DNA from 3 places in the Neptuniibacter sp. QD37_11 genome. Region 3 is predicted to be linked to each of the others. Evidence: predicted binding sites of a transcription regulator. Region 3 holds the regulator's gene; each other region holds the start of a gene.
The links. Region 3 encodes sigma-54, which starts transcription at its own class of promoters, with help from an activator protein. Its sites were predicted from a motif close to TGGCACNNNNNTTGCTNT; they were not measured.

Region 1 (5,408 bases), 1.5 Mb from region 3:
ATCATCAATCAGCCCAACACGTTTCAGTAGATAGCCTAAAAAGCCAATAAAAAAGATTGGGGCGGTAATACTTGCAGTAAAACTGAGCGATGAAAGGTAAAGATCCACAGGCACTCACTCTGGAATAAAGAGTACAGTTTATCATAGTTGCTTAGGTGGTAGTTGAAGCGTGCTTTTTCGGGTAATCGAATAAAATGCTGGTGGCGCAGCCCGCTGCTAATTCATGCCACTGGGTGATGCTCAGATGCATGTGAAGGACGGCTGCCGTTGGCAGTTTTTCTAAGTGGTTTTGAGTAAGCAAATCAGCTAATTGATGTAACGCTGGATTATGGCCGATTAGCATAATACTACTTAGATGATCTGATTGATTTTGCAAAAGGTACATCAGCGTTTCGGCACAAGATGCATATAGTTCAGGATGCATTTGCAACTGTTCGGGTTTTAAATTGAGCTGTCGATGGATCTCGGAGGCAGTCTTGATTGCTCTGTTAGCGTCGCTAGCTAAGATGAGGTCTGGCACGATGCCGTACTCATTTAAACGCTTGGCCATCTTTGGAAGGTCCCGCTGACCACGCTTGTTGAGAGGGCGATCAAAGTCATCTAGGCTGGGGTCTTTCCAGCTAGATTTTGCGTGGCGAACTAAAGTTAGCTTTTTCATAAAGCGCTCCCGCAGTTAGACGCTCTTTGGAGTATTGCTTTAGATAGCTGGAATTGCGAGTTAGGCTAGATGAAAAAACATCCGGAGAGCGGCCAAAAGACTAAAATCCGGGGCTGCGGTGAAGTGCAGTATAGATTTGAGTAATGATGTGAACCGCTCTCTGCAATAAGAATAGAGCCTTAGCACAAGTCCGCCGCACAGCGAGAATATGGCAATGGGGTCAGTACGTTGTGTACCTTCCCCTATCTTATTGCTGGATGATAAAAGGACGATCTTACGAAATTGAATACATCTTTGACGGTTGTGGGACCGGCTTTTGCGGTTGAAGGACGTTCTTCATTAATGCCCGCATCTGCTGCATCGGTCTGCTACCGGGTTGATTTAAGCGCATTGGGCTTTCACGGAATAGGCGCTCATCCATCGGAGTTAAGTGATCATCAATTAACGGCATAAACTCCATCTGATCCAGTACATCCTTCTGCAGATCGATACCTGGAGCAATCTCGGTTAGTAAAAGGCCTTTTGGCGTGAGTTTGAATACCGCACGTTCAGTGATGAAGGTTACTCGTTGTTGGCATTGCATGGCGTAACTGCCATTAAATGTGATTTGTTGAACAGCCTTTTTAAATTTCTTAAGAGGCCCGTTCTCTATCACTTTTAAGCCGTGCTCGTGCACTTCCAATAGTTGTTTGCCTGAGGTGAATGTGCCCAGAAAATAAACGTCTTTAGTGTTTTGGGTGATGTTGATAAATCCGCCCGCACCAGCGAGTTTGGGGCCGAATTTACTAACGTTAACGTGACCTTCTGGGCAGGTTTCAGCTAAGCCTAAAAAGGCTTGGTCTAAACCGCCGCCATCATAGAAATCAAACTGAGCAGGTTGGTCTACAACTGCTTCGGCATTACTTGTTGCGCCAAAGCTTAGTCCGCTAGCGGGTTGGCCGCCGATGCCGCCAGGCTCAACGGTAAGAGTGAAATCTTCTATCTTTCCTTCTTCAGCGGCAACGGCTGCTACTGTTTCTGGCATGCCAATACCAAGATTGACGACGGCACTATTTTTCAGCTCCATCAGCGCGCGACGTGCAATGACTTTTCTGGCGTCTAAAGGAACAGGCTTGCTTGCTTGAGCCGGTAGCGTAATTTCGCCGCTGTAGGCTGGGTTATAGACTTCGGCAAATGTTTGAGGGTGGTCTTCAGCATGGGCCTGAATGATATGGTCGACCAAAATACCCGGGATACGGATTCTATCTGGAGTTAGGTTATGCTGCGCAGTAACACGTTCAACTTGTACTAGTACCTTACCGCCACTGTTTTTAACGGCTTGCGCAATCGCTAAGGCATCTAAAGGCAGAGCTTCGCGTTCCATGGATATATTGCCTTTACTATCTGCAGTAGTACCTCGTAGCAGGGCAATATTAGGCTGGCAGTGTTTATATAGAAGCGCTTCTTCACCGTTAAGATCAAGTAGCTGTACCAGTTGCTCTTCTGTACGGCTATTTACTTTGCCACCTTCAAAACGTGGGTCTACAAAGGTGTGCAAGCCTACCCGTGTGAGCGTGCCTGGTTTACCTGCAGCAATATCACGGAACATGTGACAGATAACCCCTTGAGGGAGATTATATGCCTCAATTTTATTATCGATCGCCATTTTTCCTAGCGCCGGTGCTAAGCCCCAATGTCCACCGATGACTCGCTTTATCATCCCTTCATGAGCAAAGTGATTTAGGCCGCGAGTTTGGGCATCGCCTTGGCCGGCCGCATAAAGCAGGCTGAGATTGTTGGGTGTACCTTGATCTAGAAATCGTTTTTCGATCGCTTTTGCGAGAGTTTCAGCAAAGCCGATGCCGATAAAGCCGCCTGTCACTATGGTGTCATTTGATTGAATTAATGCTGCCGCTTGATCGGCTGAGATCAGCTTATTTTGAGACATCCTGAATACCATTTTTGTTATTTTTAATTCGTGTGTTTACAGCAAGGCAGGGGCCATGTTTTAAATATTGTTTAAAAACAATGGTTTATTTGTTTTTTTGGTGGATGGAATATAGATAAGTGTCTGTAAAAATAGACAGTGTGTTTTTTATGTCTAATTTTTTAGACGCTTTTCCCGTCTCTTAGGCGTTGATAAAGACTTGCTCTAGAGATACCTAGCAGTTTAGCCGCAGCTGTTTTATTGCCATTGCATTGCTGTATCGCTTCTTCAATAGCTGAACGCTCGTGCTCTTTACGATAGCTTTTGAGATTAGTTAAAGGGTTTCTTTGATGGGGCTGTTCTTCATTTGCGCCTAAATCAGGCGCTTCTATTGAAGAGCCTTCAGCCATAACACAGCCTCGTTCTAGGCGATTTCGCAGTTCACGGATATTACCAGGCCAGCTGTAGCTTTGTAGCCATTCTAGGGCTGACTGTGACAGAGGTAGTTCAGGTAGCTGCGATTGACGCTGAATTTCGCTCAACATGTGTTCGGATAGCAGTGGAATATCTTGGATTCGCTCTCTTAGTGGCGGTAGGTTGATCGGTAAGACGTTCAATCGATAGTAGAGGTCTTCTCGAAATAAACCTTGCTCTACTTGGTTGCGAAGATCTTTTGCGGTTGCAGCGATGATACGTACATCCACTTTCTCAAGGCGGTTGGAGCCCAGGGCTTCTACTTCACGTTCCTGTAGGACTCGAAGAAGTTTTGCCTGCATGGAGAGAGGCATCTCTGCAATCTCATCAAGAAATAGAGTACCACCTTCAGCTAGCTGGACTTTGCCTTTGCGTGCCTTTTTATCTGCGCCGGTATAAGCACCGGGAGCGGTGCCAAACAGTTCAGCTTCGGCAAGCGATTCGGGTAGTGCACCCATATTAATGCCGACAAAAGGTCCGCTGCGCCGTGTGGAAGCATGGTGGATGCCTTGAGCTAAAAGCTCTTTTCCCGTCCCGGTTTCGCCTAATAAAAGCAAGGTAGTGTCGAGTTGTGATGCTCTTAGTGCTTGGCGACGAAGTTGCTGTGTCTTCGGCGCATTACCGATCATGTCGTCCAAAGCGTAGCGGCTTGGGCGGATGATTTTCTCATCTTCAAATTTACGCTGCAGGCGAGCAAATTTGTCGAACAATGGTTGAAGGCTGTCTAAGTCGTCGTAAAAAATAAAACCAATAGCGCCGATAATCTCATTTTCTGAATTCTTGATAGGAAGGCGGGTAACAACACACCAGCGGTTGTTAATCTGCATCAGATCGACAAAGGAAGGTTTGCCGCTTTTAATGACTCGGGGCAGTTGAGTCGTGGGGATTAATTCTTCTACATTACAGCCAATTGGATCGATCTCTTCTGGAATAGCAACGAGCTTACGATAAGCATCGTTCATCCAGAGAATGGATGCTTTTTCATCGACTGCAATAGAGCCTTGGCAAAGACTGGAGAGTAGATCGAATAAGTTGTGATTATTATCTTGCTCAATCAGCTGGCGAAGTGAATGCATAGGAACCAATCGTGTTTAAGTTTCTATGACAAAACTACGCGTAACTATCTGGGCTGCCAAGTAAAATTTGGCTTGGGACGCTGCTAAGCAACTTTTTCTTTGGCTTCTTTCGCGCGCTTTTTATGATGTCGAGCAACAGAACCCTTGATCACGATCTCCCAGTTGTCTGCTGTGCTCATTAACATGGCACCGCAGTTACCGCATTTGCAGATCTGAGAGTTACCTAAATCACTAACCGTTTTTAGCTGTGGGTGTTCCTTCCCGTTTTTAACTAACTCAAAGCAATACTTGCAATCAGTGTTCATGCTATATCTCCTTGCTAGGCATGAGAGGCTACTTTCGGTTAAATATCGGACAATAAATCATATTCTTTAATAAAAAATATAAAAAACAGCAGGTTTTTCTGCTTGTTTATTGTCCGATTTTAAGGTGCTTATATAACTTATTGAAATATAAAGATTAGATGGCTTCTTCTGTGCTGGCCATAATGCTACCGCCATCACCATTTTTGGCTAGTTCACCGATCTCCTTATCGATAAAGAATAAACCTTTGCCATCTTCGCCAATGATTTTGATTTTATCTAGGATGCCATTGAACAGCTTTTCTTCTTCGTGCTGTTCAGCAACATACCATTGCAGGAAGCTAAAAGTTGAGTAGTCCTGATTTGTAAAAGCGGTGTGCGCTAATTCGTTGATCTTGCTGGTCACTAGGCATTCGTGTTCGTAAACTTTCTCGAATAGATCACGGATAGATTCGAACTCTGCTTCAGGGGCTTCAATAGTGCCAATCAGCGCCATCGCACCGGTTTCGTTAACGTAAGTGAACAGACGTTTCATGTGAGACATCTCTTCATCAGCGTGCTTGTAAAGGAATTCAGCACAGCCTTCATAACCTTTAGACTCTGCCCATGCACCCATTTGTAGGTAAAGGTTGGATGAGAAAAATTCTAGATTGATCTGTTCGTTTAGCTTTTCAAGCATTGCTGGGCTAAGCATAGGTAAATCCTTACTAATTGGTTACGTCACATCGCAACAGGTTTACACAGCCATTTTTTACTATTGGCAGAACGAGCGCATTTGCGACATAGGTAAGTGCTTGAACGGGTATGTTTGGCAATCTCAGAGAAGTGATGCTCTATATCGCTCTTACTAAACTTACATAAGGTTTTAGATTTGCTCATTCAGAATGGGGCTGTAAAAATTTTGCTAATGATAATCAATATTAAATGTGAAATGGCTACTAGTCTATACAATCCGACATTATATCTGACCGAAAGGTCGGTAGAAACGTTTA
Region 2 (5,408 bases), 860 kb from region 3:
TGGCTCATCCATCAGCATTACGGTCGGTTCCATTGCTAGGGCACGGGCGATACCGACACGCTGCTTCATACCACCGGAGATCTCATCAGGACGTTTGTCCATCGCGTGATCCATGTGTACGAGCGATAAGTTGTGCTCAATCCACTCGCGCATCTCTGCTTTTGATTTCTGCTTACCGAAAACCTGTTTCACGGCTAGCTCAACGTTTTCGTAAGCGCTTAACCATGGCAATAGGGAGTGGTTCTGGAAAACCACTGCACGTTCAGGACCCGGTGCGTTGACCTCTTTACCATCAAGCAGGCAGCCACCTTTAGTTGCTTGATAAAGGCCTGCAACGATATTCAGTACAGTCGATTTACCACAACCGGAGTGACCGATTAGCGAGACAAACTCACCTTTATTAATGGTTAAGTTCACATCCTGTAGCGCTTTAAATGGGCCATTAGGGGTTGGGAAATCAATATCTACTTTTGTTAGTTCTAAATGCTTTGGAGGCTGAGTCATGATAATTCTCCTGCCGAGAGGCTTGGCCTCTCAGGCTCTAAATTCTGTGAACGTTTTTCTTAACGTCTTATTTATCTAAGTACCGCAGTCTTATCCCAAGACACTTTCTTCTGTAGGAACAACATAACGCGGTCTAGTAGGAAGCCGATTAGACCAATCACAAGCACGGCTACCATGATTCGGCCTAGGGAGCTGGAGCTACCGTTCTGGAACTCATCCCAAACGAACTTACCTAGACCTGGGTTTTGCGCCAGCATCTCTGCGGCGATCAACACCATCCACGCGATACCCAGCGATAGACGCAGACCTGTGAAGATCATTGGGATAGAGGATGGCAGTACAATTTTTGTGACATGGGCGAACCAGCTCAGACGTAGTACCTGAGATACGTTCTGTAGATCTTTGCTGATGCTAGATACACCTACCGCTGTGTTAAGCAGTGTTGGCCACAAACTACATAGAGATACAGTGATTAGAGATGTCACAAAGGACTTAGCAAACATTGGATCCTTGCTGACATAAACCGCACTGACAACCATAGTAACCAGCGGCAACCATGCCAGTGGTGATACCGGTTTAAACAACTGAATTAACGGGTTCAGTGCAGAGTAAAGCGTATTGTTTAAGCCGATCACGATACCCGCAGGGATAGCGATCAGGGATGCCAGAATAAAGCCTGACAATACCGTTACTAGGCTAGTGCCGATCTGATCAAAGAACGTCGGGTTGCCTGTGTAAGGGCGAATTTTTACTTTAGCGTTTGGATCTTTTTCTAGTTTCTTAGCGTTACGCTTCTCTTGGCGCTCATAGAAAGAGGCCTCTTTATTACGTTCATTCTGGTGATCGTTCACCAAATTGATTGATTGTTCATACACTGCCATTGGGCCCGGGAATGCGCCCAAGGATGTATTAATGCTTTTCGCGCCGATCTCCCATACGAAAAGGAAAATTAGTAGACCAACCAGAGGTACCAGAAGGGTTTTGCTGAACTTCTTTAGATTGTCTTTCGGATTTTCAAAAAAGGCACTGATGCCTGATAGTGCTGATGTATTACTCATAACTTGCTACTCCCTCGTTGACCTGAATTCCTCCCCCGAAACCAAGGGGGAGGAATATGCTTAACCAGTCAGATTAGATTTTCTGTTCTGGTTGCAGACCAATGTTGAACTTCTTCAGGTAGTCGTTTGGCTTCTTACCGTCGTAAGTGATGTTGTCGATGAAGTGAGTCTGCGGAGCACGGAAACCATCTTCAGTATTGAAGTCTGGGAACATGTCTGGCGTCATCTTACCTTCTTCGATTAGCTCTTTAGCTGCTGTTGCGTAGATATCAGGACGGTAAACTTTCTTCGCGATATCCATGAACCACTGGTCAGACTTAGGTTCAGAGATCTGACCCCAACGACGCATCTGAGTTAGGTACCAGATCGCATCGGAGTAGTACGGGTAAGTCGCGTTGTAACGGAAGAATACGTTGAAGTCTGGCACTTCACGCTTATCGCCTTTTTCGTACTCAAATGTACCTGTCATTGAGTTAGCAATAACGTCGTAGTCCGCACCAACATAGTTAGGCTGAGACAAGATTTTTACTGCTTCTGAGCGGTTCGCATTGTTGTTATCGTCCAACCATTTAGCTGCACGGATCATCGCTTTAACAACACGAAGGTGAGTATTCGGGTTTTCATCTGCCCATGCTTTAGATACACCAAATACTTTCTCTGGGTTGTTTTTCCAAATCTCGTAGTCAGTTACTACAGGTACACCAATACCTTTAAATACAGCCTGCTGGTTCCATGGCTCACCTACGCAGTAACCGTAGATCGTGCCTGCTTCCATTGTTGCTGGCATCTGTGGTGGCGGTGTTACAGATAGTAGGGCATCGGCATCGATCGTACCGGATGTATCACCTTTATGCGGTGCGTAGTAACCTGGGTGGATACCGCCCGCTGCTAGCCAGTAACGTAGCTCATAGTTGTGGGTAGATACTGGGAATACCATACCCATATTAAATGGCTTACCGTCGTCTTTATATTTCTCAACAACAGGTTTTAGTGCATCGGCTTTGATTGGGTGTACTGGTTTGCCATCAGCTTGTTTAGGCACATACTCTTTCATTTGATCCCAAATATCGTTAGATACAGTGATCGCGTTACCGTTAAGGTCCATAGAGAATGCAGTGATGATATGAGACTGCGTACCGAAACCGATAGTGGCACCTAGCGGCTGACCTGCAAGCATGTGTGCGCCATCAAGCTGACCGTCAATGACGCGGTCGAGAAGAACTTTCCAGTTTGCTTGCGCTTCTAGCGTTACGTAGAGGCCTTCATCTTCAAAGAAGCCTTTTTCGTACGCAACCGCTAGAGGAGCCATATCTGTCAGTTTGATAAAACCAAACTTCAGATCTTCTTTTTCAGGCTCACCAATTGCTGCCCATGCAGGGACGGTAATTAATGATGCAGCTAAAACTGCACCGCTGATAACTTTACTTAGTAGAGCCTTTTTCTTCTTAAGCATGGATCGTTCTCCCAATCTTAAAAACAAAAAGGCGCCGAACATGATCACATCACTGTGATCAGCCGAGGCGCCTTTGCCTAGTTTCAAATTTTGTGACCTTCTGGGTCATGTTTAACTTTTAGAGTGCACCGCCATTGGTGCTCTCATTTGTTATCTAATAGAGCAGATGCTGTGCCAGAGTTTATTGAACTCAATAAAAACAATAAGTTATGGTAGTTCTGTGTGTTTCTGTAAGTTTAGGTCGTGGTTTGTTGCGGTGCACAATAGGGCTTTTGGTCATTAAGTTGGTGCAAAAGTGCGAGAGCAAAAATGGGGCAAGTGAAGCTTGTTTTGGGGCGAAAGGTTTAAAAAGGGGCTTTAAATGGAATAAAGATTATCAATAGAAGGGCGGGTTTTAGGATCGGAGCTTTGTAGAGAAAAAAAGCTCAGTTCTTATGAACTGAGCCTGTTCTTTTCAATTTAGATTTAAGCGCCGATCCAGTCGTGATATAGATCTTTGCGATAGACGTTATGAACGATCTCATCTTGATCAAATGCCTGCTCGCCAATCTGGCCGCATTTACGCATCTGATCGATTAAGAACAGCCCATGGTCAGGATCTGGGCAGTTCACATTCTCGCCGGAGAAATGCTGCTCCATCGAATAGGGTGGAGTGAACTTAGATAGTTGCTCTGCTGCTTGATCTAAATAAGGTGGCAGTGCGAGTAGTTTTAATATCTCAGCCTGATTACTTGGATCTTCTGCCCATAGGCAGGCTTCGTGGAGTGCTTTAATTAAAGCGCGGTGGGTATTTGGGTGTTGATCAGCCCACTGTTGCGTGACGCCCAGCACTTTCTCCATATGGGAGCCCCAAATCTTATGGCCGGTACTCACAAGGCCACCAATCTGTTGCACTAAAGCTAAGCTATTCCAAGGTTCACCTACGCAGTAACCATCAATCAGACCGGTGGAAAGGTTATCTAGCATTTTGGTCGGTGGTACCGCGACCAGCTGCACATCCTCTTCGGTATTGATGTTGTTCTGGTTTAACCAGAAGCGTAGTTGGTAGTGATGGTTTGAGTAGGGGTAAACGGTTGCGATAACCGGTTTGCGTCCGCTTTGTTGGATCAGCTCTTTAAACTGTTGGCCTACTTGCTCGCAGTCATCCCAATCAGAGATCTTATTCGACAGCGCTATATACAGTTCTTGCGATAGAGTGATAGCCGTACCGTTCTGGCTGAGGGATAACGCCGTCATCATCGGTGTAGGGTTACCGTTTAAGCCTAATGTTGCAGCCAGCGGCATTGGTGCCAGCATATGGGCTGCATCAAATAATCCAAAACTTACTTTGTCGCGAATAGAGGCCCAAGAGGACTCTTTACTCAGGATGACATTCAAACCATGTTTCTTAAAAAAGCCTTTCTCGCGCGCAACAACCAAAGGGGTACAATCGAGCAGTGCCACAAAACCTAGTTTCAGGTCAGTTTTTTCTAGTGTCAGTGCTTCTGACATATCAGCTCCTATCTCTTTTACTTACTCAGGCCGTTCGCCAGTTGTAAAACTTCAATCACATTTCGTGCCACATCGGGAATTTTCTGACCTCGGTCCATCGCAAGCTTACGCAGGGTTTGATATGCCTGTTCTTCGTCGCAGCCTTGATGCTTCATCAGCATGCCTTTGGCTTTCTCTATGGTTTTGCGTTCTGCCAGTTGGTTTCTGGTTTTCTCCAACTCTTCACGTAATAAACTGTGAGCATCGAAATGAGCAATCGCCGTATCCATAATCGCTTTTACGCGGTCTGGTTGTAGGCCGTCGGCTATATAAGCGCTGACACCGGCGTTGATTGCTTCGGCCATCGTCCTGCGGTCGTTCTGTTGTTCCGCAAAGAAAACGATCGGGCGTGGATTGTTCTGGCTCATCGTCGCCATACTTTCCAGCGTGTCACGGTTAGGTGAATCCATATCTATAATGACTATGTCGGGGTGGTTCTCCTCGACATGCTTATTTAGATCAGTGGTGTTAGGTAGATGACAGACAACATGGTGCCCTAGCGTATTTAACGCCTTCTCAAGCGCATTCACACGAATGGGCTCGTCATCGATCAACAGCACGTTTAAACAGTTTACTTTACTCATTAATCCAGTTCCGGAATTGGATAGCCTGTCATAAAGCAATATTTGTTCCATGGTTATTCGGGCGCTTTATGGCACGCGCTTTGCTGTACTAGGAGCAATACATTTTGATGCGCAACGGTGCGTGCTTACTCTGTCTTCAGTTTAGGGTATGCAGGTGCCTGCATTCCAAAAAACTGACCAGTAAGCCAAATATTTACGTTGCTCCTGGATAGTTTTATTGGAGGTAAAGATGCAAACGACAACGACCTGTCCTTACTGCGGCGTGGGCTGCGGGGTAAA
Region 3 (5,408 bases):
ACTCGTCTTCGTCGAAGCGATTATTGATTAGTTCTTCGATGGCAATGAGAGCGCTTTCTTCATCTGCTCCCTGAGTTTTTACGCATAGAGTAGTGCCCTGGCTAGCAGCTAGCATCATAACGGACATTATGCTTTTTCCATCAACTTCTCGACCATCCTTTACTAAAGTGATATCAGCAGAGAAGCGTGAAGTAACACCGATTAGCTTTGCAGCGGCGCGAGCATGGAGACCTAGTTTATTTATGATTTCTAGTTCTTTTTCTTGCATCAGTGTTAACTCAATTCTCTATGGCGAACATGAACATTATCCATGCGCTGTGAAAAATGGGAAGCCAGACGTTCGCTTATATACACAGAGCGATGTTGACCTCCAGTGCATCCAATTCCAATTGTTATATAGCTGCGATTGTTTTCGGCAAAGCGGGGCAGCCAGCGAGATAGAAATTCTGTAATGTCGCTGATCATCTCGTTAACTTCAGGAGAATTGTTCAGAAACTCTTCGACTGGTTGCTCTTGTCCCGTAAATCTTCTTAGTTCAGGTATCCAATGGGGATTAGGTAGCGCACGGACGTCGTATACGAAATCGACATCTAGAGGTACCCCATGTTTAAAGCCGAAGGACTCAAATTGAACTGAAAGCGTCTGCTCTTTTCGTTTAGCTACGCGGAGTTTAACTGTATCCCTTAGGTCATAAAGGGAGAGGCGTGTCGTGTCTATCCTGATATCCGCAAGGCTAGCAATGGGTTCAAGTAGCTCTGATTCGGATTGGATCGACTGCTGTAGATTCTTATGTTCATCTGAAAGCGGGTGTTTTCTTCGGGTTGAACTGTATCTTTTTAATAGCGTAGCTTCAGATGAATCGAGAAAAATTACTTCATATTCTGCCCATCGTTCTTGGCGAAGGTTAAGCAAAATTTGAGGGAATTTGGAAAGGTTGCTGAGTAGATTGCGTGCATCAATGCTGACCGCTATGCGATCCGGGTGACTAGGTTCACTACTCATTTGCTGGACTAAATCAGGTAGCAATAATGCTGGGAGGTTGTCTATGCAATAGAAGCCTATATCTTCTAGAGCTTGTAGAGCCGTACTTTTGCCGGAACCGGATCGACCGCTTATCACTACAAGCTTCATTTCACATCCTATGAACTAAGTTGGCAAATTGCCTGATAGAGCGCTTCGTTATCTGCAACACTTCTCAGCTGTTCTCGCACGCTTTCTTGGCTGAATAACTCAGCAATCGCGGCAAGAGTTTGTAAGTGTTCAGATGTAGCATCTTCTGGTACCAAAAGAACAAACAAAAGATCTACCGGTTTGCTATCTATAGCGTCGAAATCAATTGGTTGAGCTAATTTGATTAAGTAGCCTTTGGCATCGCTGCAGTCAGCTAGTCTGCAATGGGGTATAGCTATGCCATCGCCTATGCCAGTACTACCTAATTTCTCGCGGCCGTGTAAGCCGTTGAAGATACAAGATGCTTCTAGGTTAGGGTTTTGCTCTGAAATAATTTCAGATGCTTTTTCCAGAATTCGTTTTTTACTGCTCCCCTCAAGACCACATAGGGTGCTTGAGGGGGTTAATAGTTCATGGACCAGCATAATACGTTGTAGCGGAGGCCTATTTGTGGTTTTTGAGTTTTTCTTTATGTTTTATAACTTGGCGGTCTAGCTTGTCAGTCAGGCCGTCAATTGCAGCATACATATCATCGTGTTCGTGAGTTGCGAACAGTTGGGCGCCGGAGACATGCATCTCTGCATCTGCTTTCTGGCGCTGTTTTTCGATGCTTAGTGTTACTTGAACATTGGTGATGTTATCGAAGTGACGCTCAATTTTCTGCATTTTTTCTAGGACGTAGTTTTGCATTGAATCAGTCAGTTCAACATGATGTCCAGTAATATTAATCTGCATAGGTCTCTCCTACTTGAGTGGAGGCGTTTTGCCGCCGTCCTTATTTATTATCTCTTTATTAAACCAGACGCTTTCTCTCATTAGAAGGTGGAATTCCCATTGCTTCACGATATTTTGCAATGGTGCGCCTAGCAACTTTGAATCCTTGTTCATCGAGGAACTGCGCGATTTTGTTATCGCTCAAAGGTTTAGCTGTGTTCTCTGCTGCAACCATCTTTTTAATTAGGGCGCGGATTGCTGTTGAAGATGCTGCTCCGCCTGTAGCTGTACTGACATGGCTGGAGAAGAAGTATTTCAATTCAAAAATACCGCGTGGTGTGTGCATAAACTTTTGCGTTGTTACACGAGAGATAGTTGATTCATGCATCTCTACTGCTTCAGCAATATCGTGTAATACCATAGGTTTCATGCCTTCTTCGCCATGATCTAGAAAACCAGATTGTCGTTTAACGATCTCATTCGACACTTTTAATAGGGTTTCATTACGGCTTTGTAGGCTTTTAATAAACCAACGTGCTTCTTGAAGATGGTTTTTCAGATAGGTGTTATCCAAACTGTTATCTGCACGCTTTACTAAACCTGCATAACCGGAGTTTATTCTAAGTTTAGGCGAAACTTCTGGATTTAGGTTAACAGTCCAAACACCGCGTTGTTTTGTTACGATGACATCTGGGATGACATATTCTGCAGCGGTCTGGCTTATGCTAGCGCCAGGTTTAGGGTTGAGGCTTTGAATGAGCTGAATAACTTGTTGTAGCTGTGGCTCTTTTAGGCGCGTCTTGCGCATTAATTGACGATAGTCGTGGGTGCCTAGAAGCTTGATGTATTGATTGACCACTTTAATGGCCTCATTACGCCACGGTGTATCAGATGGAAGTTGGCGAAGCTGTATAGCTAAGCATTCACTAAGGTCTCGACAAGCAATACCGGCCGGATCAAATTGTTGAATACGATGCAGTACGGCTTCTATTTCATCAAGTTCAACTTCGTCACTCTCATCGGAATTTTGTTCCAAAAAGTGCTCATGAATCTCTTCAAGAGGAACAGTTAAATAACCATCCGGATTAATGCCATCAATAATGTTGGTCGCAATGAGTCGATCCAGATCGCTCATAGGCGTCAAGTTTAGTTGCCAGTGAAGGTGATCTTGTAAGGTTTCTTCTGCCGTGTCATTTGATTCAAACGAATCAAGATCTTCTTTACTTAACGTTGGTGTGGAAGATTGATAGGTGTCTTCCCAGTTACTGTCAGTAGATAGCTCTTCAGGAATGCTCTCATTCCAATTATCTTCAGCCGCAGGTGTGTCGTCGAAGTCCTGTTCTGCTGAAGTGTTATTCTCTAATTCTTCGGCAGCAGCGCTTTGATGTGTTTCTAGGTTGTTATCCTGTTCATTAGATGGTACATCAGTAGTGTTGTCATCCTCAGATACATCCAGCATAGGATTGCTTTCAAGTGCCTCCTGAATCTCTTGTTGAAGATCCAGTGTAGATAATTGCAGCAGGCGAATCGCTTGCTGCAATTGTGGTGTCATTGTGAGCTGTTGCCCAATTTTTAAATGAAGCGCTTGTTTCATAATACGGCGGCACTAACTCCAGAGGCTACAATCATCTAGTTATTATCTATGGGTTTATAAGGTGAATTGATCACCGAGATACGCATCGCGCACTGCTTCATTATTCATAATGTCATCAGGCTTACCATTGGCAAGTATAGTGCCTTCACTGACAATATAGGCACTTTCGCAGATATCCAGTGTTTCTCTGACATTGTGATCAGTAATCAAAATGCCGATACCTTTGGACTGAAGGTGACGAATCGTTTGTTTGATGTCATTGACTGAAATAGGGTCAACACCAGCAAAAGGTTCATCTAAAAGCACAAATTCAGGTTCGGTTGCTAAGGCTCTGGCAATTTCAACCCTACGTCGTTCACCGCCAGATAGGCTCATGCCAAGGCTATCGCGAATATGAGTGATGTGAAATTCTTCCAGAAGCTCATTCATTTTGGACTTGATAGCTTGTTTATCTAAATCTTTTCGTGTTTCTAGTATCGCGAGCAAGTTGTCTTGTACAGATAGTTTGCGAAAAATTGAGGCTTCTTGAGGCAGGTAACCAATGCCTTCACGAGCACGCCCGTGCATAGGAAGGGCTGTGATATCTTGATCTTTAATTTTAACTTGGCCACGGTCTGCTTGTACAAGACCGACTATCATATAAAAACAGGTGGTTTTGCCTGCACCATTGGGGCCGAGAAGCCCAACAATCTCACCGCTATTAATTTTAAGTGAGACGTCTTTTACTACTTCTCTTCCTTTGTAGCGCTTAGCTAAATTTCGCGCTTCCAATAAGCTCATTACAGCAGGCCTTATTTCTTCTTAGTGGGCTGAATGACCATGTTTACACGGCCTTTTTCTTTAGCGTCTTTTGATGTTGCACCAAAAGCATCCACAATTGATTTGTCTAGGTCATAAACAATTTTATTGCCAGTAAAGGTGTCTTTGCCTTGTACTACTTTGGCACTTTGCGTAATGGTTAATTTCTTTTTGTTAACCATATACACCATGTGTTTACCCCAAGCATCACTGAAGTCACCATTCACTTCTTGTTGTTGGCGGAAGTGAGCGGGTGCGCCTTTAGCGACTAATTTATCCACACCTTCGTTGGCGCGGTGCATATCTACATGGGCTGCTTCGATCAGCAGTGAACCTTGCTTGATAATGACATTGCCCTTATAGGTGGTGATACCAGTCGTGTCATTAATGCTAGCGGAATCTGCTGTGATGTAGATCGGCTTATCCTGATCATCAGGCAGGGCGAAACTGGTATTCGACGCAAGCAAACATAGTGCAACAAGCGTTTGTGATAACCTAATCAACATTTTGATGTGTTCCTTCTACCCTTGAATGCAAATTTAAAACACGGGTGTTGAAATTAATATCCATTCCAGTGCCTTGCATTAGAGTGTGTTCAGTTTCTAAATTCACTGGCAGGTCTGTTTCGGCGATATCTTTTTTGGGATAAATCGTCAGCGCTTCGGTGGTTAGCTTTTTGCTCGAGCGCGCATTTGAATTATCAATAACAATGACATTACCTGCAAGATCTATTCGGCTGTTATCGTCTTGTGCTGTGCCTGTATCTGAAGAAATGTTGACAACGGAGTTGTCGGATCGATAAAGATTGCTTTTAGGTTCAATCAGTAAATTTTGTTTGTCTGACGGACTATGTTCTAGCCGCGGCGTCGTTAATTCTTGCTTTAGATTGCCCTTAATGTCCCATTCTTTAACCGCTGCTTGGTCGACAAAATAATCCATCTTTTCAGATAGGGGGGTATTGGTTGTACCGTGTTCTTGAGGTGAGCCTGAAAATCCCCAATACAGTAGTATTGGGATTAAAATGGCAGCAGCGATAATTATGCGTAATTTACTACTTAGATCAGGCATTTGCAGGAACTTTTAAAGGTACTTAGCATGTAATTGTTCAAGTTTACCTTGAGCTTCAAGGATA

Region 1: ACMXYT_RS02290 (acyl CoA:acetate/3-ketoacid CoA transferase) is a predicted target of sigma-54. The motif match lies at 2,624-2,641, and genes of this name have one in related genera.
Region 2: ACMXYT_RS16620 (CmpA/NrtA family ABC transporter substrate-binding protein) is a predicted target of sigma-54. The motif match lies at 3,175-3,192, and genes of this name have one in related genera.

What each region holds. Positions count from the first base shown of each region.
Region 1 covers NZ_CP180552.1:532,380-537,787, forward strand. Annotated here, with positions in the region: gene ACMXYT_RS02280 (AEC family transporter) at 1-108, opposite strand, end outside; gene ACMXYT_RS02285 (SixA phosphatase family protein) at 152-658, opposite strand; gene ACMXYT_RS02290 (acyl CoA:acetate/3-ketoacid CoA transferase) at 933-2,585, opposite strand; gene ACMXYT_RS02295 (sigma-54 interaction domain-containing protein) at 2,747-4,114, opposite strand; gene ACMXYT_RS02300 (hypothetical protein) at 4,198-4,419, opposite strand; gene ftnA (non-heme ferritin) at 4,574-5,110, opposite strand.
Region 2 covers NZ_CP180552.1:3,511,355-3,516,762, reverse strand. Annotated here, with positions in the region: gene ACMXYT_RS16630 (ABC transporter ATP-binding protein) at 1-504, opposite strand, end outside; gene ACMXYT_RS16625 (ABC transporter permease) at 576-1,562, opposite strand; gene ACMXYT_RS16620 (CmpA/NrtA family ABC transporter substrate-binding protein) at 1,636-3,015, opposite strand; gene ACMXYT_RS16615 (CmpA/NrtA family ABC transporter substrate-binding protein) at 3,481-4,506, opposite strand; gene ACMXYT_RS16610 (ANTAR domain-containing response regulator) at 4,524-5,129, opposite strand; gene ACMXYT_RS16605 (molybdopterin-dependent oxidoreductase) at 5,359-5,408, shown strand, end outside.
Region 3 covers NZ_CP180552.1:2,648,473-2,653,880, reverse strand. Annotated here, with positions in the region: gene ACMXYT_RS12340 (HPr family phosphocarrier protein) at 1-268, opposite strand, end outside; gene rapZ (RNase adapter RapZ) at 274-1,131, opposite strand; gene ptsN (PTS IIA-like nitrogen regulatory protein PtsN) at 1,140-1,598, opposite strand; gene hpf (ribosome hibernation-promoting factor, HPF/YfiA family) at 1,615-1,905, opposite strand; gene ACMXYT_RS12320 (RNA polymerase factor sigma-54) at 1,964-3,478, opposite strand; gene lptB (LPS export ABC transporter ATP-binding protein) at 3,533-4,258, opposite strand; gene lptA (lipopolysaccharide transport periplasmic protein LptA) at 4,270-4,782, opposite strand; gene lptC (LPS export ABC transporter periplasmic protein LptC) at 4,772-5,344, opposite strand; gene ACMXYT_RS12300 (KdsC family phosphatase) at 5,357-5,408, opposite strand, start outside.